Regions from separate parts of the Caulobacter sp. 05T431 genome, predicted to be linked through region 3. Evidence: predicted binding sites of a transcription regulator. Region 3 holds the regulator's gene; each other region holds the start of a gene.
What was found. The regulator LexA, encoded in region 3, represses DNA repair genes until DNA is damaged. The targets are predictions, from matches to a motif close to ATGTTCNCNANNTGTTCT.
Positions count from the first base shown of each region.

Region 1: AC1U89_RS04825 (ImuA family protein) is a predicted target of LexA. The motif match lies at 2,877-2,894, and genes of this name have one in related genera.
Region 2: AC1U89_RS15695 (ATP-dependent helicase) is a predicted target of LexA. The motif match lies at 5,231-5,248, and genes of this name have one in related genera.
Region 4: ssb (single-stranded DNA-binding protein) is a predicted target of LexA. The motif match lies at 1,746-1,763, and genes of this name have one in related genera.

Region 1 is NZ_JBFTKU010000003.1:186,008-191,212, forward strand. It holds gene AC1U89_RS04820 (acetyl-CoA carboxylase family protein) at 1-2,787, opposite strand, end outside; gene AC1U89_RS04825 (ImuA family protein) at 2,908-3,687, shown strand; gene AC1U89_RS04830 (Y-family DNA polymerase) at 3,602-5,182, shown strand.
Region 2 is NZ_JBFTKU010000016.1:92,560-105,228, forward strand. It holds gene AC1U89_RS15670 (helix-turn-helix domain-containing protein) at 1-1, shown strand, start outside; gene AC1U89_RS15675 (sugar O-acetyltransferase) at 73-633, shown strand; gene AC1U89_RS15680 (AraC family transcriptional regulator) at 617-1,456, opposite strand; gene AC1U89_RS15685 (DNA polymerase III subunit epsilon) at 1,529-2,278, opposite strand; gene AC1U89_RS15690 (hypothetical protein) at 2,330-2,752, opposite strand; gene AC1U89_RS15695 (ATP-dependent helicase) at 2,837-5,230, opposite strand; gene AC1U89_RS15700 (hypothetical protein) at 5,353-5,553, shown strand; gene AC1U89_RS15705 (hypothetical protein) at 5,566-5,799, shown strand; gene AC1U89_RS15710 (ribbon-helix-helix domain-containing protein) at 5,796-6,023, opposite strand; gene AC1U89_RS15715 (Coq4 family protein) at 6,183-6,917, shown strand; gene AC1U89_RS15720 (nuclear transport factor 2 family protein) at 6,914-7,318, shown strand; gene modA (molybdate ABC transporter substrate-binding protein) at 7,444-8,208, shown strand; gene AC1U89_RS15730 (DUF3224 domain-containing protein) at 8,205-8,591, opposite strand; gene AC1U89_RS15735 (LysR substrate-binding domain-containing protein) at 8,705-9,625, opposite strand; gene AC1U89_RS15740 (hypothetical protein) at 9,721-9,891, shown strand; gene AC1U89_RS15745 (vWA domain-containing protein) at 9,984-11,819, shown strand; gene AC1U89_RS15750 (DUF4169 family protein) at 11,853-12,029, opposite strand; gene AC1U89_RS15755 (DUF6807 family protein) at 12,033-12,669, opposite strand, start outside.
Region 3 is NZ_JBFTKU010000033.1:6,910-11,295, reverse strand. It holds gene AC1U89_RS23020 (N-acyl-D-amino-acid deacylase family protein) at 1-898, opposite strand, end outside; gene lexA (transcriptional repressor LexA) at 1,150-1,854, shown strand; gene AC1U89_RS23010 (energy transducer TonB) at 2,048-2,449, shown strand; gene AC1U89_RS23005 (GFA family protein) at 2,453-2,860, opposite strand; gene AC1U89_RS23000 (glutathione S-transferase family protein) at 2,889-3,536, opposite strand; gene AC1U89_RS22995 (ComEC/Rec2 family competence protein) at 3,539-4,386, opposite strand, start outside.
Region 4 is NZ_JBFTKU010000009.1:163,294-166,668, reverse strand. It holds gene AC1U89_RS10885 (hypothetical protein) at 1-548, shown strand, start outside; gene AC1U89_RS10880 (hypothetical protein) at 629-1,300, shown strand; gene AC1U89_RS10875 (hypothetical protein) at 1,317-1,706, shown strand; gene ssb (single-stranded DNA-binding protein) at 1,850-2,353, shown strand; gene AC1U89_RS10865 (hypothetical protein) at 2,546-2,809, shown strand; gene AC1U89_RS10860 (hypothetical protein) at 2,813-3,375, shown strand, end outside.

The DNA of each region.
Region 1 (5,205 bases), on a different contig from region 3:
CCGCACGGCGCCGGCGTCCTCGCTGTCGGGACCCACCATGAAGCCGGGGGTGTCGCACAGGCTGAGCACCGGCAGGCCGAAGGCGTCGCACAGCTGCAGGAACCGCGCGGCCTTCTCGGCTCCGTCGCCGTCGATCGCCCCGCCCAGGTGGCGCGGATCGTTGGCGATCAGCCCCAGGGGGCGGCCCTCGATCCGGACCAGGCCGGTGATCATCCCCGCCGCGAAGCCGCCGCGCAGCTCAAGGAACGAGCCGGTGTCGACCAGTCCGGCGATCAACGCCCGCACGTCATAGACCCGCAGGCGGTTCTCCGGCACGGCCTGGCGCAGCAGGCGCTGGTCGGGACAGGTCCAGTCCACCGTCGCGCCCTGGAAATAGGACAGGGCCTGCTTGGCCAAACGCGTGGCGTGGGCCTCGTCGTCGGCCAGGATGTCGATCACGCCGTTGGCCCACTGATGCGCCGCCGGGCCGATCTGCTCGGGCCGGAACACGCCCAGCCCGCCGCCCTCGATCATGGCCGGGCCGCCCATGCCCAGGTTCGAGTCCTTGGTGGCGATGATGATCTCCGACAGCCCGGCGATGGCGGCGTTGCCGGCGAAGCAGCGACCGGCGACGATGGCGATCTTGGGCACGACGCCGGACAGGGCCGCCAGGCTGCGGAAGGTCGGCACGTCCAGGCCCGCCACCGCCGTGGTGTCGGTGTCGCCCGGCCGTCCGCCGCCGCCCTCGGCGAACCAGACGATCGGCAGGCGCTGCTCTTCGGCCACGGCCAGCAGGCGGTCGGACTTGCGGTGGTTCATCGCCCCCTGCGTGCCGGCCAGCACGGTGAAGTCGTAGGCCAGGGCCGCGACCCGGGCCTTGTCCGGGGGGAACAGCGCGCCGTTGACGCTGCCCACGCCGGTGATCAGGCCATCGGCGGGCGTGGCGGCGATCAGGTCCTCGGTCGAGCGCCGGCGTTTCTGGGCGGCGATGGCCAGGGCGCCGTATTCCAGGAAGCTGCCCGGATCGACCAGGTCGTCGATGTTCTCGCGCGCGGTGCGGTGGCCGGTCTTGCGGCGCTTGGCCACCGCCTCGGGCCGGGCCTCGTCCAGGGTGAAGCGATGGCGGGCGATGACCTCGGCGTGGTCGGGGCGGATCGCGTCGGGATCGACGACTTCGGCCGCCAGGGCCTCATCGCCCTCGACCTCGGCGGGCTCCAGATAGAGCAGGGGCTGGCCCGGCCGCACCGGCTCGCCCGGCGAGACGGCGACCCGCACCACCCGGCCGCCGGTCTGCGCGTGGACCAGGTGCTCCATCTTCATGGCCTCCAGCACGGCCACCGCCTGGCCGGGGCGCACCAGGTCGCCCTCGGCCACCTCGACGACGCCGACCAGGGCCTGCAGCGGGGCGACGACCGCGCCCTCCTCGGCGCCGAAGGCGGGACCGGCGGCCGGCGCGCCGACGGCCTCGAACAGCCGCCCGGCCTCGCGGTCGATGAAGTCGGTGGTCGCCGTCCCGTCGATCGTGGCCGGCTCGGCCAGCAGCACGCGCAGCAGCGGGATGGTGGTGTCGACGCCCTCGATGCGGAACTCGGCCAGGGCCCGGGCCGCGCGTCCCGCCGCCTCGGCCGGCGTCCGGCCGCGCCCCACGACCTTGGCCAGCAGGCTGTCATAGGCGCCGGTGACGACCTGTCCCGCCGCGCCCGCCCCGTCGACCCGCACGCCGGGACCGCCCGGGGGCCGGTAGGCGGTGATCGTCCCGGTCGAGGGCTGGGGCGTCCCGTCGGCGGCTAGGGTCTCCAGATTGACCCGGCCCTCGATCGCATAGCCGTGGGCGGGTGGCGTCGTGGCCAGGCCGACGTCCGCCAGGCCGGCCCCGCCGGCCAGCTCGAACTGGGCGCGGACCAGATCGACGCCCGTGACCTCCTCGGTCACCGTGTGCTCGACCTGGAGCCGGGCGTTGACCTCGATGAAGGCGAACGCTCCATCGGCGCCGACCAGGAATTCCACCGTCGCCAGGGTGCGATAGCTGGCGCACAGGCGGACGGCGGCGTCGAACAGGGCGGCGCGGGTCGCGTCCGGCAGGTTCGGGGCGGGGGCGATCTCGACCAGCTTCTGGCGGCGGCGCTGCAGCGAGCAGTCGCGGTCGCCCACGGCCACCACCTGCAGCCCGTCGCCGGCCACCTGCACCTCGATGTGGCGGGCGCCGTCCATCAGCCGCTCGGCATAGAGCGCGCCGTCGCCGAACGCCGCCTGGGCCTCGCGGGCGCAGGCCTCGAAGGCGGCCTCGACCTCGCCGGCCTCGCGCACCGGGCGCATGCCGCGCCCGCCGCCGCCGGCCGCCGCCTTCAGCATCATTGGCCCGTGATGGGCGAAGAACCGCTGGGCGGCGGGCAGGTCCAGGGCGCCGGTCCCCTCGATCAGGGGCACGCCCTTGGCCAGGGCCAGGGAGCGGGCCAGGGCCTTGTCGCCGAAGGTCTCCAGATGGGCGGGGGAGGGGCCGACGAAGGTGATCCCCACCGCCGCGCAGGCCCGGGCCAGGGCCGGGTTCTCGGCCAGGAAGCCGTAGCCGGGGTGCAGGGCGTCGCAGCCGGCGGCCTGGGCGGCGCCCACCACGGCGGCGATGTCGAGATAGGCGCGCGGGCCGGCGCCGGGCAGGGCGGTCGCCGCATCGGCCGCCGTCACGTGCGGAGCGTCGGCCTTGTCGGTCGCGAACACCGCCACGCCGGCGATCCCCAGCTCCGCCGCCGCCCGGGCGATGCGGACGGCGATCTCGCCGCGATTGGCGATCAGTACGCGCTTGAAGGGCAGGGCGAAGGGCATGGGAACTCCCGGCGGCTTCATACGGCCGTTTGACGCACCATGACGGGCTCCGCTTGACTCTCCAACCCCGGAAGATCAGAACAAAAGTGGAACATTGGAGATGCGAGGATGGCCGGGGCGAAACCCGCCCTTTCGGCTTTGAGAGCCCAGATCGCCGCCCTGGAGGCGGGGACCCGGACTCCGCCTCCCGTCCTGCCGTTCGGCGATCCGCGCATCGACGGCTGTTTCCCGGCCGGCGGCCTGCAGCGCGGCGGCTGGCACGAGGTGGGCGGTTCGGGGCTGGAGGAGGAGACGGGCGCCGCGCCCGCCGCCTTCACCGCCCTGATGCTGCGCCCCTTGGCCGCCAAGGGGGCGGTGGTCTGGGTGATGCGGCGCGACGACCTGCACGCGCCGGGCCTGGTCAATCTGGGCTTCCCCGTCCAGCGCCTGATCCAGGTGCGGGCCCGCGACGAGGCCGAGGTGCTGGCGGTGCTGGAAGACGCCCTGGCCACGGTGGGCGTCGCCGCCGCGATCGGCGAGGCCGAAAGCCCCGACCTCAAGGCCGGCCGTCGCCTGCAGCTGGCCTGCGAGCGGCGCGGCGCGACGGGCGTGCTGCTGCGGCGACGGCCCTATGGCGGACCGGCGGGCAYGGCGCGGGAGGTTTCCGGCGCGGCCGCCCAGACCCGCTGGCGCATCGCCGCCGCGCCCAGCCAGCCGCCGCCGGGCGAGCCGGGCCTGGGCCCGCCGCGCTGGCGCGCCGAACTCGAACGCTGCCGGGGCGGTCGTCCCGGCGCCTGGATCCTCGAACAAGCGGAGGCCCTTGATGGCCCGCATCCTTTCCGTCTGGTGTCGCAACTGGCCGATCACGACGTGGCGGCGGGTGAACCCGAACTTCGGCTCGTCGGCTGAAACCCCCTCCGGGGCTTTGGTGGCGGCGAAGCCGACGAAGGGGACTCCACCGCCCCCCGTCGCCCTGGTCGCCACCGAGGGCGGGACCCGCCGTCTGGCCGCCGTCGACGAGGCGGCCGCCTTGCTCGGCCTGCACGTCGGCCAGAAGGCCGCCGACGCCGCGGCCCTGGTCCCGGACCTGGTGACCGCCGACCACGACCCGGACGGCGACCGCGCGGCGCTGGAGATCCTGTGCGACTGGTGCGTGCGCTTCTCGCCCGCCGTGGCCATCGACGGCCTGGACGGCCTGTTCCTGGATGTCGAGGGCGTCTCGCACCTGTGGGGCGGCGAGGCCATGATGCTGGACGACCTGCTGGACCGCCTGGCCCGCTGGGGCGCGCCGGCCCGGGGCGCGATCGCCGACACCCCTGGCGCGGCATGGGCCCTGGCCCGCTACGCCCCCGACCGCACCATCGCCCCGCCCGGCGGCCAGGCTCCGCTGGTGGCGCTCTTGCCCGTCGCCGCCCTGCGCCTGGACGAGGCGGCCCAGGCCCAGCTGCCGCGCCTGGGGTTGTTCAGCGTCGGCCAGCTTCTGGCCCTGCCGCGCGCCCAGCTGGCCAAGCGCTTCGGCCTTTCCGCCGTGCTGCGCATCGACCAGGCCCTGGGCGCGGCCCGCGAGGCCCTGACCTTCCGTCGCCCCGCCACGCCCTGGTTCGACCGCCTGGCCTTCTTCGAGCCGATCAGCGCCCTGGAGGACCTGGAGCGGGTGACGTCCGACATCTGCGCCCTGCTGTGCGCGCGGCTGGAGGCCGAGGGCCAGGGCGCGCGGCGGTTCGAGCTGGTGTTCCACCGCCTGGACGGCAAGGACCAGCCGGTGCGCGTGGGCCTGTCGCGTCCGGGCCGCGACGCCGTGCGGATCGCCAAGCTGCTGAAGCCGAAGCTGGATGTGGTCGATCCCGGTTTCGGGATCGAGGTCGTCACCCTGTGGACCGACGACGTCGAGCCGTTGTCGACGGCGCAGCGCAGTCTCGACGCCGACGGCGGGGTCAGCCTGGAGGAGGGCCTGGCGCCGCTGATCGACCGGCTGATCAACCGCCTGGGCGAGGATCGGGTCTGGCGCGCCGACCCGCACCAGAGCCATGTGCCCGAGCGCTCGGTGGCGCGTCATGCGCCGCTGGAGTCCTTACCGGACGACGCCTGGGATCCCGACCGTCCCAGGCCCTCGCGCCTGCTGCGTCGACCCGAGGCGATCGAGGTGATGGCCAAGCTGCCCGACGATCCGCCGGTCCAGTTCCGCTGGCGCGGCAAGTCGCGCCGCGTGCGCCTGGCCGAGGGGCCCGAGCGGATCGGCCAGGAATGGTGGCGCAAGGCCTTCGACGAGATCGGCCCGGGCAAGGTGCGCGACTATTACCGGGTGGAGGACGAGGGCGGCGAGCGGTTCTGGATCTTCCGGGCGGGGCTGTACGGCGATGGGGAGAAGGCCCCGAAGTGGTGGTTGCATGGCTTGTTCGGGTAAGTCCCTCCCCCACGGGAGGAGGG
Region 2 (12,669 bases), on a different contig from region 3:
GGACGCCGGGGCAGGATTTGTCGTCCGGTCCCACGTCTGGCATGGAGGGGGCGAGTAAGGAGCCTTCGCCTCGTGACCGACGCCCGCACCCAGAAGCAGCGCATGCTGGCCGGCGACCTCTACAGCCCCATCGATCCGGAGATCATGGCCGACCACGAGGCGGCCGTGGCCTGGATGGGGCGCTACAACGCCCTGGACCTGCCGCCGTCGGAACGCCACGCCCTGCTCAAGGAACTGCTGGCCGAAGTCGGCGACCGGGTCAGTATCCGGCCGCCGTTCCACTGCGACTACGGCTACAACATCGCCATCGGCGAGGGCGTGTTCCTCAACTTCAACTGCGTGATCCTGGACGTCACCAAGGTGACCATCGGGGCGGCGACGACGATCGGGCCGCATGTGCAGATCTACACCGCCGAACACCCGCGCGATCCGGTCGAGCGCCGCACCGGCATCGAATATTCCCGGCCGGTGGTGATCGGCGAGAACGTGTGGATCGGCGGCGGCTCGATCATCCTGCCCGGGGTGACGGTCGGCGACGACGCCATCATCGGGGCGGGCAGCGTGGTCACCCGCGACGTGCCCAAGGGCGCAACCGTCGTGGGCAACCCGGCGCGTGTCAGGCCTTCGGCCTGATCGGAATCCACGCCTCCAGCCCGCCGTCGCCTGTCCGCGGATCGAACTCCGGCCCGTAGCGCTCGAAGAACGGGGCGTCAGCGGGCTCGTAGTCCGACGCCGGCAGCCACTGGGTGTAGATGGTGTGCATGGTCCGGCGGATGGTCGAGACGTGCTCGGCGTGGCGGAACACCGCGTACAGATGGGCCGGGACCCGCACCGACGCGAAGCCCTCCGGCAGGTCGGAGAAGTCGGCCACCTCGACGCCGCTGACATAGTCGAAATTGCCCAGGTCGTCGCCGTTCAGCACCACGCCGTAGGCCACGTTCCCGACCTCGCCGGGAATGTGGCCGATGTGTTCGCCGAAGCGCTGCCATTGGGCGGGGATGCCGCCGGGGCCCTCGCAGCCGTAGCGGCCGGAGAGGCCGGCGATCAGCAGGGCGCGGCCCTGTTCGATACGGGGCGGGGGAAGGTCGGTTCGAAGGCTTGCGTCCAGCACGATGGGCTCCACGAGGTTCAGGGGTTCCAGGTCGCGCGTCGCCCGCACCTGCTCGGGGGTGACCCCGAACTGGTCGCGGAACGCGCGGGTGAACGCCTCGTGCGAGCCGTAGCCGGCCTCCAGGGCCACCGACAGGATGTCGGGAGCCCCTTGGGCCAGCCGCCGGGCCGCCTCCGTCAGCCGCCGCCCGCGCAGATAGCCGATCACCGGGCGACCGGTGGCGACCACGAAGGCGCGGGACATGTGGAAGCGCGAAACCCCGCCGGCGTCGGCGATCTCGTCCAGGTCCAGGGGCTGGGCGGAATGGCTCTCGATGAACCAGATGGCCTGTTCGACGGGGTTCATGGGCGGGTCTCGCGACGAAGCGTGCGACCTGGATAGCGTGGGCTTCGCCGGCCTATTTGATCGCGATTGCGCTCAGAGCAAAGTCCGCTGCGCCGGCTCGGCCTCCGCCGCGGCGGGCGCTTCGCCCCGGCGACGCAGTTCGGTCTCGGCGCTGAAGCGGATGTTCGGATCGCGATCCTGCGCCAGCGTCGAAAGGGCTTCGGCGGCGAGACGGTCCCAGGGCTTGCCGCGCTCCGGACCGGTCGGCACGCGCGGCAGCAGGCCCGGCTCGCGGCTCCAGGCCAGCAGTTGCTCCAGCGAGGCCGCGTTCAGCATGTCGCGCAGGTGATGGGCCGTGACGTAGGCGTCGGGCAGGGCGCGGTGCGCGGGCAGGCCCAGCTCGTGGACCAGGCCCTCGGGCATGCGCTGGTAGCGCAGCATCTGGTTGGAGAAGCCGGTCAGGTGCGGCCAGACCCGCAGGGCGCACTTCCAGGTGCAGATCCACGCCGCGCCGCCCGTGAACCTCGGCGTGCAGTAGCGCTGCTCGAACGCCGCGCGATGGGCCGCCAGGGCCTGGACGCCGCCGTCCGGCTTCAGGACGCCGGCCGCGACGTCCTTCCAGAACGGCGCGCCAGCGACGTCGGCGTCGAGGATGTGGTGGACCGCCATGGTCTCGGGCGTGATCGGGCGGCCGGGATTGACCAGCGTCGATCCTCGACCCTCGTCGATGCGCCACCGGCCGCTCGGGTCCTGCGTGACGTCCTGCCAGCCGATCTCGCAGACGGCGTGCGGGCCGTCGCCGGCGGTTTCCAGGTCGACGACACGGATGCGGGGAGGAAGCATCCCCTGAATATGGGAAGCGGCGGCGCCCGATCCAAACGCGCGACCCCGTCCTCAGGGCAGCCTGGGCGGGGCGGGCTGCTTGAACAGCCAGCCCGCGATCGGCCGGCCCGGGATCTCATGCCGCGTCCAGATGCGGGCCCCGCCGTCGAAGACCGTGAAGCTGTTCGACCCCAGGCTGGGGCCGAAGTTCAGCACGCCGGACTTGTCGTCGGTGGATTTGCAGGTCACGCCGGAATAGGGGCTCTGCACCGCCGCCGTGCTGGCGGGGTCGTAGGCGATCACGCCGCGCCCGGCGCCGACGCCATGGGCGTCGAAGGTCAGGCTGATCCCCGCCAGGGCGTTCGGATAGGCGTCGAACTTGCCGCGCATGATCCCAGCGTAGGTGGCGCTCTTCAGGACGTCGCAGGCGGCGGCGTGGGCCGCGCAGGGCAGTAGGAGGGCGACGGCGGTCGCGATCAGGGCGGCGGATTTCAAGGCGAGTCCTCCAGAGGTTTTCGACCTGTGGTGACGCTCCGCCCTGTCCGGGGCCCCGTCAATCAGCCGTAACCCGCCCCCGCCTCAGGCCTTTTCCACGAAGCTGTCGATCACCTTCTTGTCGCCGGCCTTGTCGAACGACACCGACAGCTTGTTGCCCTCGACGCCCGTGACCTTGCCGTAGCCGAACTTGACGTGGAACACGCGGTCGCCGCGCTTGTAGGCGCTGGCCGCCGAGCTGGCCGAGACCGCCACCAGCCGGCCCTCGCCCTCGATCGGGGCCGAACGCGCGGCCGAGCCGCCGCTGCGCCAGGTGCTCCCGCGCTCGCTGAAGCCCGACGCCCGCTCCTGGGCCCGCTTCCAGCCGGGGCTGTCATAGCTGCCGGCGGTGAAGGTGCTGGTTCCCGGATCGTCCCAGCGCGACGACACCGTCTGCTGCATGCCCGGACCGCCGCCGTAATAGCCGGTCTCGGACGCCGCATCGACGTGGGCCAGGGGCAGTTCGTCGACGAAGCGGCTGGGCAGCTGGCTGGTCCAGCGGCCGTAGACCTGGCGGTTGGCCACGAAGCTGATCCGGGCCTCCTCGCGGGCCCGGGTGATGCCGACATAGGCCAGGCGGCGCTCTTCCTCGAGGCCCTTCTCGCCCTTGTCGTCCATGCTGCGCTGGCTGGGGAACACGCCTTCCTCCCAGCCGGGCAGGAAGACCAGCGGGAACTCCAGCCCCTTGGCCGAGTGCAGGGTCATGATCCAGACCGCGTCGTCGCCGGCGCCCTTGTCCAGGTCCATGACCAGRGACACGTGCTCGAGATAGGCCTCCAGCGTGTCGAAGGCGCTCATCGACTGGACCAGTTCCTTCAGGTTCTCCAGCCGGGTCTGGCTGGTGGGACCCTTGTCCAGGCGCAGGGCGTCGGTATAGCCGCTCTCCTCCAGCACCTGCTCCAGCAGGCGCTGGTGCGGGATCACCGTGGCCTGCTGGCGCCAGCGGTCCAGGTCGCGCAGGAAGTTGCTGAGCGCCGTGCGGGTGCGGGCGGGCAGGTCGTCGCCGCCGATGATCACCCGCGCCGCCTCGACCGTGGAGATGCCCTCCAGCCGGGCGATCTGCAGCAGCTTCTGCACCGAGGTGTCGCCGATGCCGCGCTTGGGCACGTTGACGATGCGCTCGAAGGCCAGGTCGTCGTCGGGCGACTGGATCAGGCGCAGATAGGCGTGGGCGTCGCGGATCTCGGCGCGTTCGAAGAAGCGCGGGCCGCCGACCACCTTGTAGGGGATCTGCAGCATCACGAACCGCTCTTCGAAGGCCCGCATCTGGAAGCTGGCGCGGACCAGGATGGCCATGTGGCTGTATTTGCGGCCGGCGCGCTTGGCCTTCTCGATCTCGTCGGCGACCATCCGGCTTTCGGCCTCGCCGTCCCAGACGCCGCTGACCTTGACCTTCTCGCCGCCCGAGGCCTCGGTCCACAGGGTCTTGCCCAGTCGGCTCTTGTTGGCGTCGATCAGGCCCGAGGCGGCCGCCAGGATGTGCTCGGTGGAGCGGTAGTTGCGCTCCAGCTTGATGACCTTGGCGCCCGGGAAGTCACGCTCGAAGCGCAGGATGTTGTCGACCTCCGCGCCCCGCCAGCCGTAGATCGACTGGTCGTCGTCGCCCACGCAGCAGACGTTCTGGCGGCCCTGGGCCAGCAGCCGCAGCCACAGGTACTGGGCGACGTTGGTGTCCTGGTACTCGTCGACCATCACGTACTGGAAGCGCCGCTGGAAGTCGGCCAGCACGTCCGGATTGGCCGTGAAGATCGTGATGTTGTGCAGCAGCAGGTCGCCGAAGTCGCAGGCGTTCAGGATGCGCAGCCGCTCCTGGTACTGGCGATACAGGGTGATGCCCCGTCCGTTGGCGAACTCGCCGGCCTCGCTCTGGGGCACGCGGTCGGGCGTCCAGCCGCGGTTCTTCCAGGTGTCGATCAGGCKGGACAGGGCGCGCGGCGTCCAGCGCTTGGCGTCGATGTCCGCGGCCTCGATCAGCTGCTTCAGCAGCCGTTCCTGGTCGTCGGTGTCGATGATCGTGTAGCTGGACTTCAGCCCCACCAGCTCGGCGTGGCGGCGCAGGATCTGAGCGGCCACCGAGTGGAAGGTGCCCAGCCAGCGCAGGCCCTCGGCCTCGTCGCCGATAATGTGGGTGATCCGCTCGCGCATCTCGCGCGCGGCCTTGTTGGTGAAGGTGACGACCAGCAGCTCCCACGGCCGGGCGCGGCCGGTGGCCAGGATGTGGGCCAGGCGGGTGGTCAACACCCGGGTCTTGCCCGTGCCCGCGCCGGCCAGGACCAGCACCGGGCCTTCGGTGGCCTCGACGGCGGCCCGCTGTTCGGGGTTCAGCCCCTCCAGATAGTTCAGGGGCGCGCTCTCCGGCGCGCGCGGGCGGGCCAGGTCGGAGATGCGGGGGGCGGGGAGATCACCGGGGAAGTCGGACGAGTCGAAGGCGGAAGACATGGAACATATGTAGCACAAAGTTCCGCCGGCTTAAGCCCTCGCGCCATCGGCCGCATCCGGACCGGAACCTCGCCCCCCACCTTCCGTTTGTTCGGCGGGGATGGACATCACAGGAGACTGACGTGGCAGAAGAAACCAACACGGGCGGGGGCGGCAACGCCGGCATGGCGTTCATCATCGGCGCCCTGGTGGTGGTCGTGGCGGTGATCGCCTACTTCGTCTTTACAGGCGGCATGACCCAGAAGAAGAAGGTCGACATCAACGTTTCCGCGCCGCAGCTGGAAGCGCCCAAGGTTCCGGACGCGCCCAAGCCGGCGGGTTAAGGGAGGGGCTCCATGGCCCGTCACAACGAAATCAGGCCTCAGCACCTGGGCGTGGCCGGGCTGACGATGCTGGGCGTGCTGCTGCTGATCATCGCCTTGGTGATCGGCGGCTGGCGCTCGGGTCTGCTGACCGTGAAGACCGCCGACCTGTCGATGCGGTTGCCTGAGCGTCCGGCCTTGCCCCGGACGCCCAATCCGGCGCCGATCCCGCTGCCCAAGCCCGGGCCGGGCGTCGAGCAGGGCTAGACGGTTCCCGCGTCGGCCCCCTGGGCGTGCTGAAGGGCGAACACCCTGCAGGCCGAGGCCAGCGGGCGTTCGCTCCGTCCGGCGTCTATGCGCTGGATCAGGGCGGCGACGCTGATCCTGTCGGCGCCGGCCGCCTGCTGCAGCACCGCCCAGAACTCGGGCTCCAGGGCCAGGGAGGTCGCGTGGCCGGCCAGGTTGATCGAACGCTTCTTCAAACTGCCCATCGTGCCTATCCCCTGTTGCTCTCGGATCACGTCGCAGATCGGGMGTCGCTGAACCCTCTTGAATAAAAATGACGCCATGTCATCTTTATCGGGTCAGCAGGAGCATGCCTCATGATCGCAGCCGCGCAAGTGCTCGGTGAGCCAAAGGCCCGCCAACCGATGAAGCGAGGGCGTCAGGCCTTCACCCTGCAGCCTTTGCGGGCGATGCGGGCCGTCCGGCGCCTGATCGCCGACAAGGAGGACACCGCCTCGGTGTTCGAGATCATGCGCGCCCTGGCGGGCAACGCGATCCCCAGGGGCTACACCCGCCTGCTGAGCACGCCCGAGGGCGGCCGCATCGCCTATGAGCGCGACGAGTTCGCCGAGCGGCTGTCGGACCCGGCCTGGCTGGCGCAATTCGGGCCGGGCACGGTGGGCGCGGCCTATCGCGACTTCATCGCCCCGCGCGGCCTGTCGGCCGAGGGCCTGGCCGAGGAGAGCCGCAAGGTGCCCGAGGCCGACGTCGACGCCGCGCACCCGCTGGCCTGGTACGCCCGCCGCATGCGCGACGTGCACGACGTCTGGCACGTGCTGACCGGCTACGGCACCGACGCCCTGGGCGAGGTCTGCGTGGTGGCCTTCTCGTACGCCCAGACCCGCAGCCTGGGCTTCGCGGTCATCGCCCTGGCCGGCGCGCGCCAGTTCCAGAAGGCCCGGCTGGGCCAACCTTATGGCAAGGCCGTTCGCGAGGCCTGGCGCAACGGCCGCGCGGCGGCCTGGCTGCCGGCGGTGGACTATCCGGCCCTGTTCGCCATGCCGCTGGAAGAAGCCCGCCGCACTTACAAGGTCGCGCCCAACACCGCCTACCAGGCCATCCCGCCCGAATATCGCGACCGCTTCAAAGAGGCCGCGTGAGCCCGGGGACGAGCGAAGCGACCAACCGCGCCGTCGCCGAGCGCTACGCCCAGGCGTGGCGGGACGGCGACCTGACGGCCCTGCGCGCCTGCTATCATCCCGACTTCACCCTGCATTATTTCGGCGACCATCCGCTGACCGGCGACCATATCGGCCTGGCCGCCGCCCTGGCGACCTTGGCCGAGGTCAGCCGCCGCACCGGCCGCAGGCTGGTCCGCATCGTCGACGTGACGGCCGGCCCCGAACGGGCCGTGGTCATCGCCCGCGAGGCGTTCGAGCGCGACGGCGTCGTCACCGAGCTGGACCGCGTGCTGGTCTACCGCATCGAGGACGAACTGCTGGCCGAGTGCTGGGTCTATGACGGCGACCAGGCGCTGGTGGACAGCTTCCTGCGCGGCTAGCGGGCCTGTCCAGAATTTCTCACATCGCGTGGTTTCGCCGAAGCATCGCCGAGGCTTGACCTTCTTCGGCGTTCGGTAGTTCAACTACATAACGCGCCCTGCATCGGCCTCCCGAGAGATTCTGCATGATCACCCGTCGCTTCCAGATCGTCGGCCTCGCCCTGTTCGGGGCGGCCCTGACCCTTGGGGCGGCGCCCGCCCTGGCCGCCGACACCCAGGTCGCCGTCGCGGCCAACTTCACCGAGCCGGCCAAGGAGATCGCCGCGGCCTTCAAGGCCAAGACCGGCCATACCGCCACGCTCAGCTTCGGCTCGTCGGGCCAGTTCTACACCCAGATGGCCCACGGGGCGCCTTACGAGGTCTTCCTGTCGGCCGACGCCGAGCGGCCCAAGAAGGCCGAGGACGAGGGCCTGGCCGTGCCCGGCACGCGCTACACCTACGCCTTCGGCCGGCTGGTGCTGTATTCGAAGACGCCCGGCCTGGTCGACGACAAGGGCGCGGTCCTGAAGACCGACAAGTTCGCCAAGCTCTCGATCGCCGACCCCACCGCCGCGCCGTACGGTTTGGCGGCGGTGCAGACGATGCAGAAGCTGAAGGTCTACGACGCCCTTACGCCCCGGATCGTCAAAGGGTCCTCGATCACCCAGGCCTATCAGTACGTCGCCACCGGCAACGCCGAGCTGGGCTTCGTGGCCCTGTCGCAGGTGATCGCCGAGCCGGGCGGGTCGCGCTGGCTGGTGCCGACCGCCGACCACGCGCCGATCGAACAGCAGGCCGTGCTGCTGAAGACGGGCGAGAAGAACCCCGCCGCCCGGGCATTCCTGACCTTCCTGAAGTCGCCGACCGCCGTCGCCATCATCAAGCGCTACGGCTACCAGGTCCGCCGCTAGGCGGGGACTTCGTCAAACCAGTAGTCCAGAGTCGCCCGGGAGCCTTTCCCGAACTCGCCCTCGAAGCCGCCGTCGCCCCGGAGGCCTTGCAAGGCTTCGGTTCCGCTTCCCGGCGTCACCCTCCAGGTCGCGTGAATTCGGCCGGCCTCGACGGTTTCATGTCCCTCCAGCACGAATGCGCCCTGTCTGCCGTGGAGGCGGCCTTGGAACCGTTGCACGCTGGCAAGTTTCGCGCGGCCCTCCAGGCTCGCGATCTCGAGTGCGCGTACCTGGGACTCGCCTTGGAGGTCGCCGGTGAAGATCTCGGTGATCCTGACCTCCGCCAGCGAGGCTCCGGGCGTCGCGTCCCAGACATCCCGTTCGGAGCTTACGACCGAAACCATGGCTTCGGCATGGACAGGCCTCTTTGCGGTTCCCGCGGGTGACACTGGAATCTCCTGGCGGCGTCCCCCAGAAACGGCGGGGCTCGCTTCACCGTTCCGAGTCGGCTCCGGCGTCATGTTCGGCGGTAACGGGCGATCAGCGGATCGGCCGCCGCCTGGTCCAGGATCCAGTCGCGGAAGGCGGCGATCTTGCGCACCCGGCGGCGTTCGACCGGATAGGCCAGCCAGTACCCGCCGCCGCCGTTGTCGGCGACGATGTCGAACGGCGCGACCAGCCGGCCCTGGGCGATCTCCTGGGCGAAGAAGATCGGCGAGCCCAGGGCCACGCCCTGACCGGCCAGAGCCGTGGCCACCTCCAGCGCCTGGGCGTCGGCCGACAGGCGCGGCGCGGCGTGGTCGCCGCTGGCGTCGACGCCCGCCGCCGCGAACCACGACGCCCAGAAGTCCGGCGAGCCGATGCGCGGCGCGCGCAGCACGTCGGCCGGGGTCGCCAGGCCGCCGACGCGGGCCAGGACCTCGGGCGTGCAGAGCACGGTCTGGGCCGCGGGGATCAGGAAGTGCGCCTCCAGCCCCGGCCACTCGCCGTGGCCGGCGCGCAGGGCCAGGTCGAACGGCTCGCGCTGCAGGTCGACCACCCGGCTGGACGCGTCCAGCCGCACCGCGATGCGGGGATGGGCGATCTGGAAGCCGCCCAGGCGCGGCGCCAGCCACTGACCGCCCACGCTCTGGACCGTGGTGATCGACAGCACGCCTTCCTCGGTGTCGACCAGGTCGGACACGGCGACGCGCAGGACGCTCATCGCCTCGCTGGCGGCGCGCGACAGCCGCTCGCCGGCCGGGGTCAGGGTCACCTCGCGGGGGAGGCGGGTGAACAGCGGCTGGTCCAGGCGCTGCTCCAGGGCCTTCACCTGCCAGCTGACGGCGGCCTGGCTGACGCCCAGCTCGTCGGCGGCGCGGGTGAAGCTCTTCAGGCGCGCGGCGGCCTCGAAGATGCGGATGGCGCTGAGCGGCAGGCTGGCGAGGATGTCTGGCATAAGTAGTGCTTATGATTAGGCAAGGAAGCCGCGTTTGTCACCTAACGTCGTTCGCGAGAACTTCCCATCATCGTAACGCTGAGGAGGCGACGGTGATGGACGAAGCGATCAAGACCCATAAGGAAACTACGTTCGGCTGGGTGCTGGCGATCCAGGAGATCGTCGCGGCCTGGCGCGGCCGGCTGGACCGCCTGGCGCGGGAGCAGGCGGCGCAGGCGACCCGGGACGCTCAGGCCAAGCCGCGACGCTACCTGGCGCCGCGCTAGGAGCTCCGGGCCCGATCCCAAGCGTCACCGATTTCGCGTGCGCTTGCGCCGCCGCATGCTAGCCTCCGGGACAACCATAAAGGGAGGTGTGCATGTCGCGTTTCTCGTCTCGCGCCCGGGGGTGCTCGCTGGGCGGACTGGCCTTGGTCGCCGCCATCGGCCTGGCGCCGGTTTCGCTCGCGTGGGGGCAAGCCGCGCAGGTTCCGCCCGATAAGGACGACGACGCAGGCCTGGAAGAGGTCATCGTCAGCGGCATGCGGGTGCGCCAGGGCGGGGCGCAGGACATCAATCACTTCCGGGGCGAGGTCGCGGCCAAGCGCATTCCGATGCCCGACACCATCACCCCCGAGGGGCTGATGGGCGACTACGACCTGGTGATCCCGGGTACGCGGAGCTGCGAGGCCCTGCTGTGCCTGACCGGTGAAGCCATGCGGGCCGACCTCCTGGCCTCGCCTCAGGACAAGCTGCTGGTGGGCCTGGGCTTCAACTCGAACATCGACGCCAAGACCTGGACGCGCGCGCCGCTGAACCTGGTGGCGGTGGTCGACAAGTCCGGCTCGATGTCGGGCGAGCCGTTGGCCCGCGTGCGCCACAGCCTGCACCAGATCGTCAAGCAGCTGCGCCCGGGCGACCAGATCAGCATCGTGCTCTATGGCGACCGGTCGTACCGTCACCTGGAGCCGACCCGGATCGACACGGCCAACCGGCCCGTGATCGAGGCGGCGATCGACGCCATCCAGAGCAACGGCTCGACCAATATGGAGGCCGGTCTGAAGGTGGGCTACGAGACCGCCTTCGCCAGCATGGACGGCTTCAAGGGCGCGACCCGCCTGATGTTGTTCACCGACGAGCAGCCCAATGTCGGGGCGGTGGACGCCGGCAGCTTCATGGGCATGGCGCAGGACGCCTCGCGGCGCGGCGTGGGCCTGACCACCATCGGGGTCGGCGTACAGTTCGACGCGCCGCTGGCGACCAAGGTCGCCGGGGTGCGCGGCGGCAATCTCTATTTCCTGCGCGACGACAAGGACGTCGAGGCCGTGTTCGCTGAAAAGCTGGACACCATGGTCTCGGAGCTGGCCTTCGACGTGACCCTGACGGTCAAGGCGCGGCCGGGATACCGGGTCTCGGCGGTCTATGGCGCGCCCGACGACATGCTGAAGACCGCGCCCGACGGCGGCATCAGCTTGACGGTGCCGACCGCCTTCCTCAGCACCAACGGCGGCGGACTGTTCGTGACCTTGGCCAAGGCCCAGGACGCCGCGTTCCTGCCTGAACCGGCTTTGACCTCGGCCGACAAGCTGATGGACGTCAAGCTGGACTATGTGCGGGCTGTGGACGGCAAGACCACCGGTGACGCCCTGGCCGTGGCCGCGGCGGGGCCGGCGCCCAGCGACGGCCTGCGGCTGGGTCACACCCTGGTCGACGAGTTCCTGTCGCTGCGCCAGGCCGCCAGCCTGTACCATCAGGCCGGCGACGAGGAGGGGGCCTATCAGGTCATGCGCCGCCTGGACGCGCGGCTGAAGGCCGATCCCGATCCGCGCCTGGCGCCCGAGCGGACGCTGGTTGGCGGCCTGCTGCAACAGACCGCCTTCCTGTCGGGCCATGGAAATGAAGCCGCCGAGGGCGTGCGTTCCGGGGCCCTGGTCGGCCTATGGAAGGTGTCGCGGATCCAGGGGGAGGGGACGATCGACCTGCGTCCCGGCGATCGACTGCAGTTCGGCGATGACGAGCTGGTCGTTCATCGCCGCGCCGGCCTGGAGTTCAAGAGCGACGAGCCCGAGGCCTTCCAGGCCAACGATCGCCAGGTCGCCCTGGACGATTCCGCGATCGTCTTCGACTATCGCCTGCGCCGACCCGGCGGTCTGGTGCTGACGGATCGCCGCTCTGGCGTCACGGTGGTCCTGTCGCGGATCCCGACAACGTCGTGACGTCGCCGGACGCGTCTGGACGGGAAGGCGCTGCTAGTCCTCGCGCTTGGCGCCGTCCAGGTCGCGCTTCAGCTTCTCCGCCCGGGCCGCGTCCAGGGTCTTGTCGGCCTTGGTGCGGCCGAACTTGGCGCGGTTCTCGACGGCCTTGGTCTTGGCGTCGGTCTTGGCCTTGGCCTTGCGGGCCTGGTTCAGGTTGAGGATCTCGGCCATCGGCTAGCCCTTCTTCTTCGGCCCAGCGGAGGCCGGTGTCGCCGGCCGCAGGATCAGGGTCGACTGCAGACGCAGGGTCTCGCCCTTCTTCAGCACGAACGGCGCCCGCCCGGGGAAGACGCAGTTCTGCATCGACAGTTCCTTGCGCAAGATCCAGCGGGTGATCGGCGCGCCGTTCGCCTTGCAGGCCAGACCCACGGTCCAGGCCGGAGAGCCGCCGCCCGCCGTCCAGGCGAAGCCCATCGACTTGCCGGCCTCGACCGCCTCGACCGCCGGGGTCACGGTCTTGCCACCCGAGCCGAAGTTGAGGCGGTCGGGCCGGACCAGCCGCACCGAGAAGCCGCCATAGCCCTTGGCGTCGTCGCTGCCGCCCAGGGCCAGGGTGTCGCTGCGGGCGGTGATCACGGTGTCGAAGTCGATGCGCCGCGCGCCGTCCTTCAGCGGATAGACCCGGACCTTGGTGGTCTCGCGCGCCACATAGTCCACCTCGGGCGTGGAATTGACGATCCAGTCGGCGTTGACCACCAGGGTCCCGCCGCCGGCGCTGTCGCCCTTGAAGCGCTTTTCGCGGACGTTGAAGGTCAGGCCCTTCATGAACCAGCCGTCGGCGACGTTCTTGCCGTCGACCAGCACCTGGTGC
Region 3 (4,386 bases):
GCAGGCCGGCGTCGACGGCCTCGGCCAGGCCCGCCAGCATCGCCTTCCAGCCCTCGGGCGACTTGGGGCTCTGCACCAGAGAGAACGACAGCGGCCGCCCGGACCGCTCGACGATCCGCCGCAGCATGGCCAGCTCGGCCGGGCCGTCGGGGAAGAAATCCGAGACCAGCTGCAGCACGCCCTTGCCGGCGGCGGCCAGGCCCAGGGCGATCCCGGTCAGTTCGTCCTCGCCCGCCGTCAGGGTCGGGGTCGGCTGGCCGTCGCTGGTGCGGTGGTTCAGCGTCCGCGAGGTGGAAAAGCCCAGGGCCCCGGCCTCGACCGCGCGCCGGGCGATGGCGGCCATGGCGGCGACGTCGGCGGGGGTCGCCGGCTCGCGGTCGGCCCCACGCTGGCCCATCACGAACACCCGCAGGGCCGCGTGCGGCAGCTGGGCGCCGATGTCGACGTCGAAGGCGCGGCCGGCCAGGAAGTCCAGATAGTCGGGAAAGCTCTCCCAGGCCCAGGGCAGGCCCTCGGTCAACACCGGGAACGGGATGTCCTCGACGCCCTCCATCAGACGGATCAGCCGGTCGCGGTCCTCGGGCCGGCACGGCGCGAAGCCCACGCCGCAATTGCCCATGACCACGGTGGTGACCCCGTGCCCGGCGCTGGGCGTCATCGAACTGTCCCAGGTCGCCTGGCCGTCATAGTGGGTATGGATGTCGACGAAGCCCGGGGTGACCAGGCGGCCCCGCGCGTCGATCTCCTCGCGGCCGGGCGCGAGGCCTGGCCCGATCGCGGCGATCAGGCCGTCCTTGACCGCCACATCAGCGACGAAGCCCGGGCCGCCGGTCCCGTCCAGCACCGTCCCGCCGTGGAGGACCAGGTCGTAGGCGTGCTCGGCGGCGTGCTCGGCCATGGGCCGCGTCCTCCCGTGACTTATCGTTGTTCAGGAGGCTCCGCCTCGCGCGGCCGGTCGTCAAGCCTGGGGCCCCTCGATTCGGCCGCCCCCGGGGGATCGCCGCCACGCCCCCCGGAGCGACGCCTGTATTTCCTAGGGATTTCGGCCGCCTTTCCGGCGAACACCGTTAACTTGACATCAACGAAGAACACCTAGAGAACATCTGCAGAGGTTTGCGGTTTGTTCCGCGACAACTGGCGAGGCCGGACATGCTCACGCGCAAGCAGCACGAGCTGCTGATGTTCATCCACGAACGGATCAAGGAGACCGGCGTCTCCCCCTCCTTCGACGAGATGAAGGAGGCGCTKGACCTGGCGTCTAAGTCCGGCATCCACCGCCTGATCACCGCCCTCGAGGAGCGCGGCTTCATCCGCCGCCTGGCCCACCGGGCCCGGGCGCTGGAAGTGGTCAAGCTGCCCCAGCAGGCTACGACGGCCTCGCCGCCCAAGGGGCGCGGGACCTTCAAGCCGCAGGTGGTCGAGGGCGGCGGGCAGACCCCGTCGATCCCGGCCCCGCCGATCGCCGCCGACAACACGCGCGAACTGCCGATCCTGGGCCGCATCGCCGCCGGCACCCCGATCGACGCCATCCAGCACGAACGCGAGCGCCTGCCGGTGCCCGAGACCATGCTGGGCGGCGGCGAGCACTACGTGCTGGAAGTCCAGGGCGACTCGATGATCGAGGCCGGCATCCTCGACGGCGACTATGTGATCATCAAGAAGGGCGACACGGCCAACAGCGGCGAGATCGTCGTGGCCCTGGTCGGCGAGGAAGCCACCCTCAAGCGCCTGCGCAAGAAGGGCGGCTCGATCGCCCTGGAAGCGGCCAACCCCAAGTACGAGACCCGCATCTTCGGCCCCGACCAGGTCGAGGTGCAGGGCAAGCTGGTGGGGCTGATCCGGCGGTATCACTAGCCGTCCCCGCCTCCGCTCATCCCGGCGAAACGAAGTTCGGCGCGAGCCAAAACCGGGACCCAGATCATAAGGCGTTGAGTCTGGCTGACCGGACTCAGCGCCTTTTCGTTTTGGGTTCCAATTTGCGGAAGCGTGGTGGACGGGCAACCATGCTCAAGCTACCCAAGAACGAAGTCACCCCGAGGGACACGCCTTGATCCTGCCTTTCATCCTGGCCCTGCAGACGGCCCCGGCCGTCGAGGCTCCGGCCCTCGCGGCTTCCACCCAAACCCCGCTCGGCGCGCAGGATGTGAAGATCAACACGGGCAAGTTCCAGGCTGATCAGTACTATCCCGACTACGCCCAGCGCATGGGCGTGTCCGATGTCGTGGAAGCGACCTGCACGATCGGCCGGAAAGGCGCGTTGGAAGACTGCTTCTTCGGTTCGCCGGGGATCAGCGGCTACGGCTTCGACCAGGCCGCGGCCAAGCTGCTGGCCGCCTCCAGGGTCGCCGCCAGGGTCAAGTCGAGCGAATCGATCGAGGGGCGCACGCTGCATCTGACGATCCGCTTCACGTCCCGCAGTTCCCACGATTTCAGGKTGCGTTTCGAGTAGCCCTCAGGTCGGCATTCCCGCCGGCCGGTTCTCGACATATTGCGGCACGTTCAGCGGCGGCAGCCAGGGCTCGCGGCGTTTGACCCAGACCTCGTACTGCGGCGTGAACTGGCCGATCTCGTCCAGTCCGCCCAGGTGGATTTCGATCTCGTCGTCGTCCTCGTCGGTGGCGGTCCAGAACAGGGGCGAGCCGCAGGTCGGGCAGCCGTGCAGCAGGCCGTGTTCGGCGCCGGCCCAGACCTGTGTCCGCCCCGCGATCCGCACCTTGTCGGCGCGGAAGGCCGCGAAGGCGTTGCAGGGCGCGCCGTGTCGCTTGCGGCAGGTCAGGCAGTGGCACAGCCCCACCCGCAGCGGTCCGCCGCTGGCCACATAGCGCACCGCCCCGCAGGCGCAGCCGCCGCTTCGTTCCATGGTCGCCTCCGTCGCTCGCCCCCAACGCTCAGAACGCCAACCGCCCCTTCAGTTCCCCGAACGGGACCATCACGTGCTCGCGATAGGCCGCCCGGGCCGTCAGCCGGTCGTACCAGCCCGCCAGGCGCGGAAGGTCCGGCCGGTCGATCTCCAGTTCGAACCAGCGGTAGAGATGGGTCCCGATGGCGATGTCAGCCAGTGACAGGGTCTCGCCGCCGACGAACGGGCGATCCGTCAGCTGGCGATCGATAACCGTCAGACAACGGACGGTATGATCCAGCGCCCTGGCCACGGCGGCGGTGTCGCGGTCGGTCTCCGGCGTGCGATAGAAACCCCAGAACACCCCGCCCAGGAAGGCCGGCTGCAGCGCCGTCTGCGCCCAGTCCATCCAGCCGTCGATCAGCGCGCGCAAGGCGGGATCGGCGCTCCAGAAGCGGTCACCGCCATGGACGGCCGCTAGGTAGCGCAAGATGGCGTGGGACTCCCACACCACCACCCCGCCGTCGTCGATCACCGGAACCTTGCCGTGCGGGTTCATCGCCCGGAACGCCGGATCGTCCAGCCCGCCGAAATCGCCGCCGGCCGGGATGTGCGTATGCGGAAGACCCAGCTCGCCGACAAGCCACAGCACCTTCTGGACATTGGCCGAGCTGCGCCGTCCCCACACTTTCAGCATGGCTATCCCCTCGCCGCGCCGCTCCAGGGGCGGACGCCCCGCAGCGGCTGGGCCCAGACGATCCACCATTCCCCGCCACGCCGATAGAGCTCGGCCGCGCCGCCGGTCGCGAAGTCGTCGGCGTCGAGCACGATCCGGTCGCGGCAGGCCGGCGGCGCGGCCGCCACGGCGCCGCGCAGGACGACGATCTCGGCCTCACCGCACATCGCCGCCAGGTCGGTGAAGTCGGGCGCGGTCTTGCTCCACGACAGGGCCAGGGCCACGGGGGCCTCGGCGGTCGGGGCGCAGGACCGGCGGTCGCAGGCGTAGAGCGGACTGGGCGCGGCGCTTTCGGGCACGACCAGGCCCCGGCGGCGGCCCCACAGCTCGGCCCCGAACCGTCGGGCGTCGGGGCGCAGCAGCACCGCCTCGCGGCCCTGGCGCACGGCCGCCGTGCTCCCGTCGGGGGCGATCCAGACGTCGGGCGGGGCCGGACGCGGCCACAGGGCCACTGCCAGGGCCAGGGGCGCGCCCAGCCAGCGCAGACGTCCCCGCCACAGGCACAGCAGCATCAGGCCCACGAAGGCCAGGGCCAGGGTGAACGGCGGCCCGCTGGCCACCACGTGCTGGGCCCCGCCGGCGCTGGCGAAGCCCTCGGCGATCCACATCATCGCCGCTATGCCCCAGCCCGCCACGGCCAGGAACGGCGCGCCCAGGCCGAAGGGCTCCAGCGCCGCGCCCAGGGCCAGGAACGGCATGATCACGAACGACGACAACGGGGCCACCGCCAGGTTGGCCGGCAGGCCCCAGACGGCCACGCGGTTGAAGTGCTGCATGGCGAACGGTCCGGTGGCCATGCCCGCCACGAAGC
Region 4 (3,375 bases), on a different contig from region 3:
CCCGGGCGCGCGGCACCCTGACCACGATCAAGATCGAGCAGGACGACACGCTCGACACCCTGGCCGACAAGATCCGCAAGGCCACCGGCTACGCGGCGAAGGTCGAGTTCAGCAGCGTCGGCAACAACCGCACCCTGCGCATCAGCCCGTCCCAGACCACCTCGACCGTCGAGATCCTGCCCGGCAAGGGCGGCACCGACGTGCTGGAGTCGCTGGGACTGAAACCGGGGATCGTGCGCAACACCAAGACCGATCACGGCCAGACCGTCTCGGCCGACGGCAAGGGGCCGATCTACGGCTTCGCGCTGGACACGGGCCTGGACCTGACCACCGACGTCGGCCGCAACGCCGCCGTGTCGGCCATGACCAAGGCCCTGTCGGCGGTCCGCAACGCCTATCGCGAGATGGCCGACACCGCCAACGGCGTGAAGCGCACCGACGCGACCGCCTCCTCGAACAACAACGTGAACGGCCCGGTCCCGGCCTATCTGACCAACCAGATCGCCAACTACCAGGCGGCGCTGAATCGCCTGACCGGCGGCGGCTAGGYCGACCCGTCGCGACGGCCCTGGAAGCCGTCTTTAGCCTTGGACTTGAAAGCGTCATCACCGCGTCGTAGCCAGGGATCATGGAACTTCTCAAAGATCGACGCGTGTTGCTGGGCGGCGGCGCCGCCCTGGCCCTGATCGCGGGCCTCGGCATCGCCCTGACCGTGATGCACGGCAACAAGTCGCCGACCGCCGACCCGCCGGCCTCGCGCGCCGGCCTGATCGTCGAGACCGGCCGCGCCGACGACAACAAGCTGGACGCCAACCGCCCGCTGCGCTGCTTCGTCGGCGGCCAGTTCGTGGGTGAGATCACCCTGGCCGAGTGCGCCAAGAAGAACGGTGTGGCCACCGGCGCGCTGGACGTCGGCGTCGACGAGACCGGCGCCCTGGCCGCCGCCGACCAGGCCGGCACCGTCCTGACCCCGCTGCCGCCGCCGCCCGAGGCCCTGACCGTGCCCGCGCCGGCCGCGCCGCCGACCGCCCCGACGCCGACCGCGTCGACCACGCCCCTGGCCGTCTGCTGGCGCTACGCCGGCGGCGAATGGCGCAAGCTGCCGGGCGAGATCACCGTCAACGCCTGCGCCCAGCAGATCTCGGGCGGCAAGTGCGAGAAGGCCGGCGGGGCCACCTACGGCCGCTGGGGCGACGAAACCCTGCGGATCGTGCCGGGCAAGGTCGAATCCTCGTCCGACAACCGCACCTTCCATTCGATCATCGACCTGGGGCAGGGCTGCTCCATCCCGTCGGCCTAGAGAGAGTCCAAGACCCATGCGCCTTCCCGTCGTCGCCCTCTCGCTCGTCGCCGCCGCCGCCGTCGTCGGACTCACCGGCTGCGAGAAGCAGACCAAGGCCCCGTTCGAGGCCGGGGTCTGCATGCACGTGATCGAGCAGAAGGACGGGACGCTGAAGTTCAACCCGGTGGCCCGCAACGTGCCGAGCCTGGAGCTCTGCGCGGCCGAGTTGGAGGGCATGCGCCTGCGCTTCGTGCGCCTGGGCAGCACCAACCGCGAGATGACCGGCGCCTATCAGGGCAAGTTCATCTTCCTGCAGAAGGAAGGCATCTATCTGGGCGACACCTACGAGGGCGCCCGGTTCATGTCGCTGGTCCGCACCGGTGACGGCCGCCTGGCGGTCCCGGGGGCGATGCCGCCCCAGTAGGGCGCGGCTCAAACCCGGGGATAACCTCGGCGCTCCACAGGAACATTTGTGGAACAAAGCTTGATTTCGCTTTTAAGAACCCGTTAACGTCCGCCTCAGATGCCGGCGCGTTGGGTCGCCGGGCGTGAACAGGAAACTTCCCCATGGCGGGCAGCGTCAACAAGGTCATTCTGGTCGGCAATCTCGGGGCCGACCCCGAAATCCGCACCCTCAGCTCGGGCGACCGCGTCGCCAACCTGCGTCTGGCCACCTCGGAAACCTGGCGCGACCGCACCTCGGGCGAGCGCAAGGAAAAGACGGAATGGCACCGCGTCGTGATCTTCAACGACAACCTGGTGAAGGTGGCTGAAAGCTATCTGCGCAAGGGCTCGACGGTCTATATCGAGGGCGCGATCCAGACCCGCAAATGGGCCGACGCCTCGGGCGTCGAGAAGTACTCCACCGAGATCGTGCTGCAGAAGTTCCGCGGCGAACTGACCATGCTGGGCGGCCGAGGCGACGGCGCCGGCGCGTCGAGCGGCGGCGGCTATGACGAAGGCTACGCCGGCGGCGGCGGCGGCAACTTCGGCGGCGGCGCCCCGCGCAGCCAGCCCAGCGGTCCGCGCGAAAGCTTCTCGGCCGACCTGGACGACGAGATCCCGTTCTAGGGATCGGTTCGACGCCAGATTCCGAGCAGCGGTCGGCTCCCCGGAGCCGGCCGCTTTTTCGTGTGCGCTTTCTCACGACCGCGCGGTGGGCTGCGCCACCGCTGGGACTGGCCCGGCCGGCGATCTTGGCCTTGGGGGCGCGCCAGGCCTGTCGGCTTGATCCGCGGACTCCCCCTTGGGAGGAGATCAGGAATGGCCGATTCTGCGGGACTCACCGACGAGGAGGTCCTCGTCGCCGGCGTCGCCGTCTTCGTGCACGCGCGCGACCTTCGGCAGGATCCGCCCGGCGCCGACGAGACGCTGGCCCAGATCGGCGTCGGGGCCAACAGCCTCGACTTCGCGATCCGCGACTGGGTCAACGACCGGTTCCGCGCGCCCCCCAAGCGCAAGCTGGTCAGCGGCGACCTCGAACTGTCCATGACCTGGGCCGAGTTCGTCCTCAAGGCGCTGAGCTGACTGATGCGGCGCCTGCTCATCCTCACCGCGGCCGCCTGCCTGGTCGGCGCGCACGCCCACGCCCAGAACTCCAAGTTCACCCTCAACGCCGACGAGGCGCCCAACGACCAGCCGTGGTCCGACCCGGCCTCGTTCAGCTACATCAAGGACAAGGGGGCCAAGGCCGCCCTGTMGCTGGACGCCGCCGGCAAGCTGAGCTGGCGTCTGGGCGACAACACGACGTCCACCGGCTTCGGCCGCTTCGTGGCGCATCGCAACACCGCGACCGGCAATCAGGTCGAGACCTACGCCGCCGAGGCCGGCCTGCATTTCGAGCAGAGCACCGCCAGCGGCGATGTTCCCAATCCGAACGCCTTCTACCTCTTCCACGACGTGTCGCTGGGCTACGACTACAAGACCAATTTCGACGACGAGGCCGACGGATGCGACGCCACGCCCAAGCCGGTCGAATGCGTCCGCTCCCATGAACGATCGGTGCGGCTGGCCTGGACGCTGCAGCCGTTCCACCTGAGCTGGGAGAGCGTTCCGGCCTATGTGGACGGCAAGCTGACGGGCCAGAGCCCGGA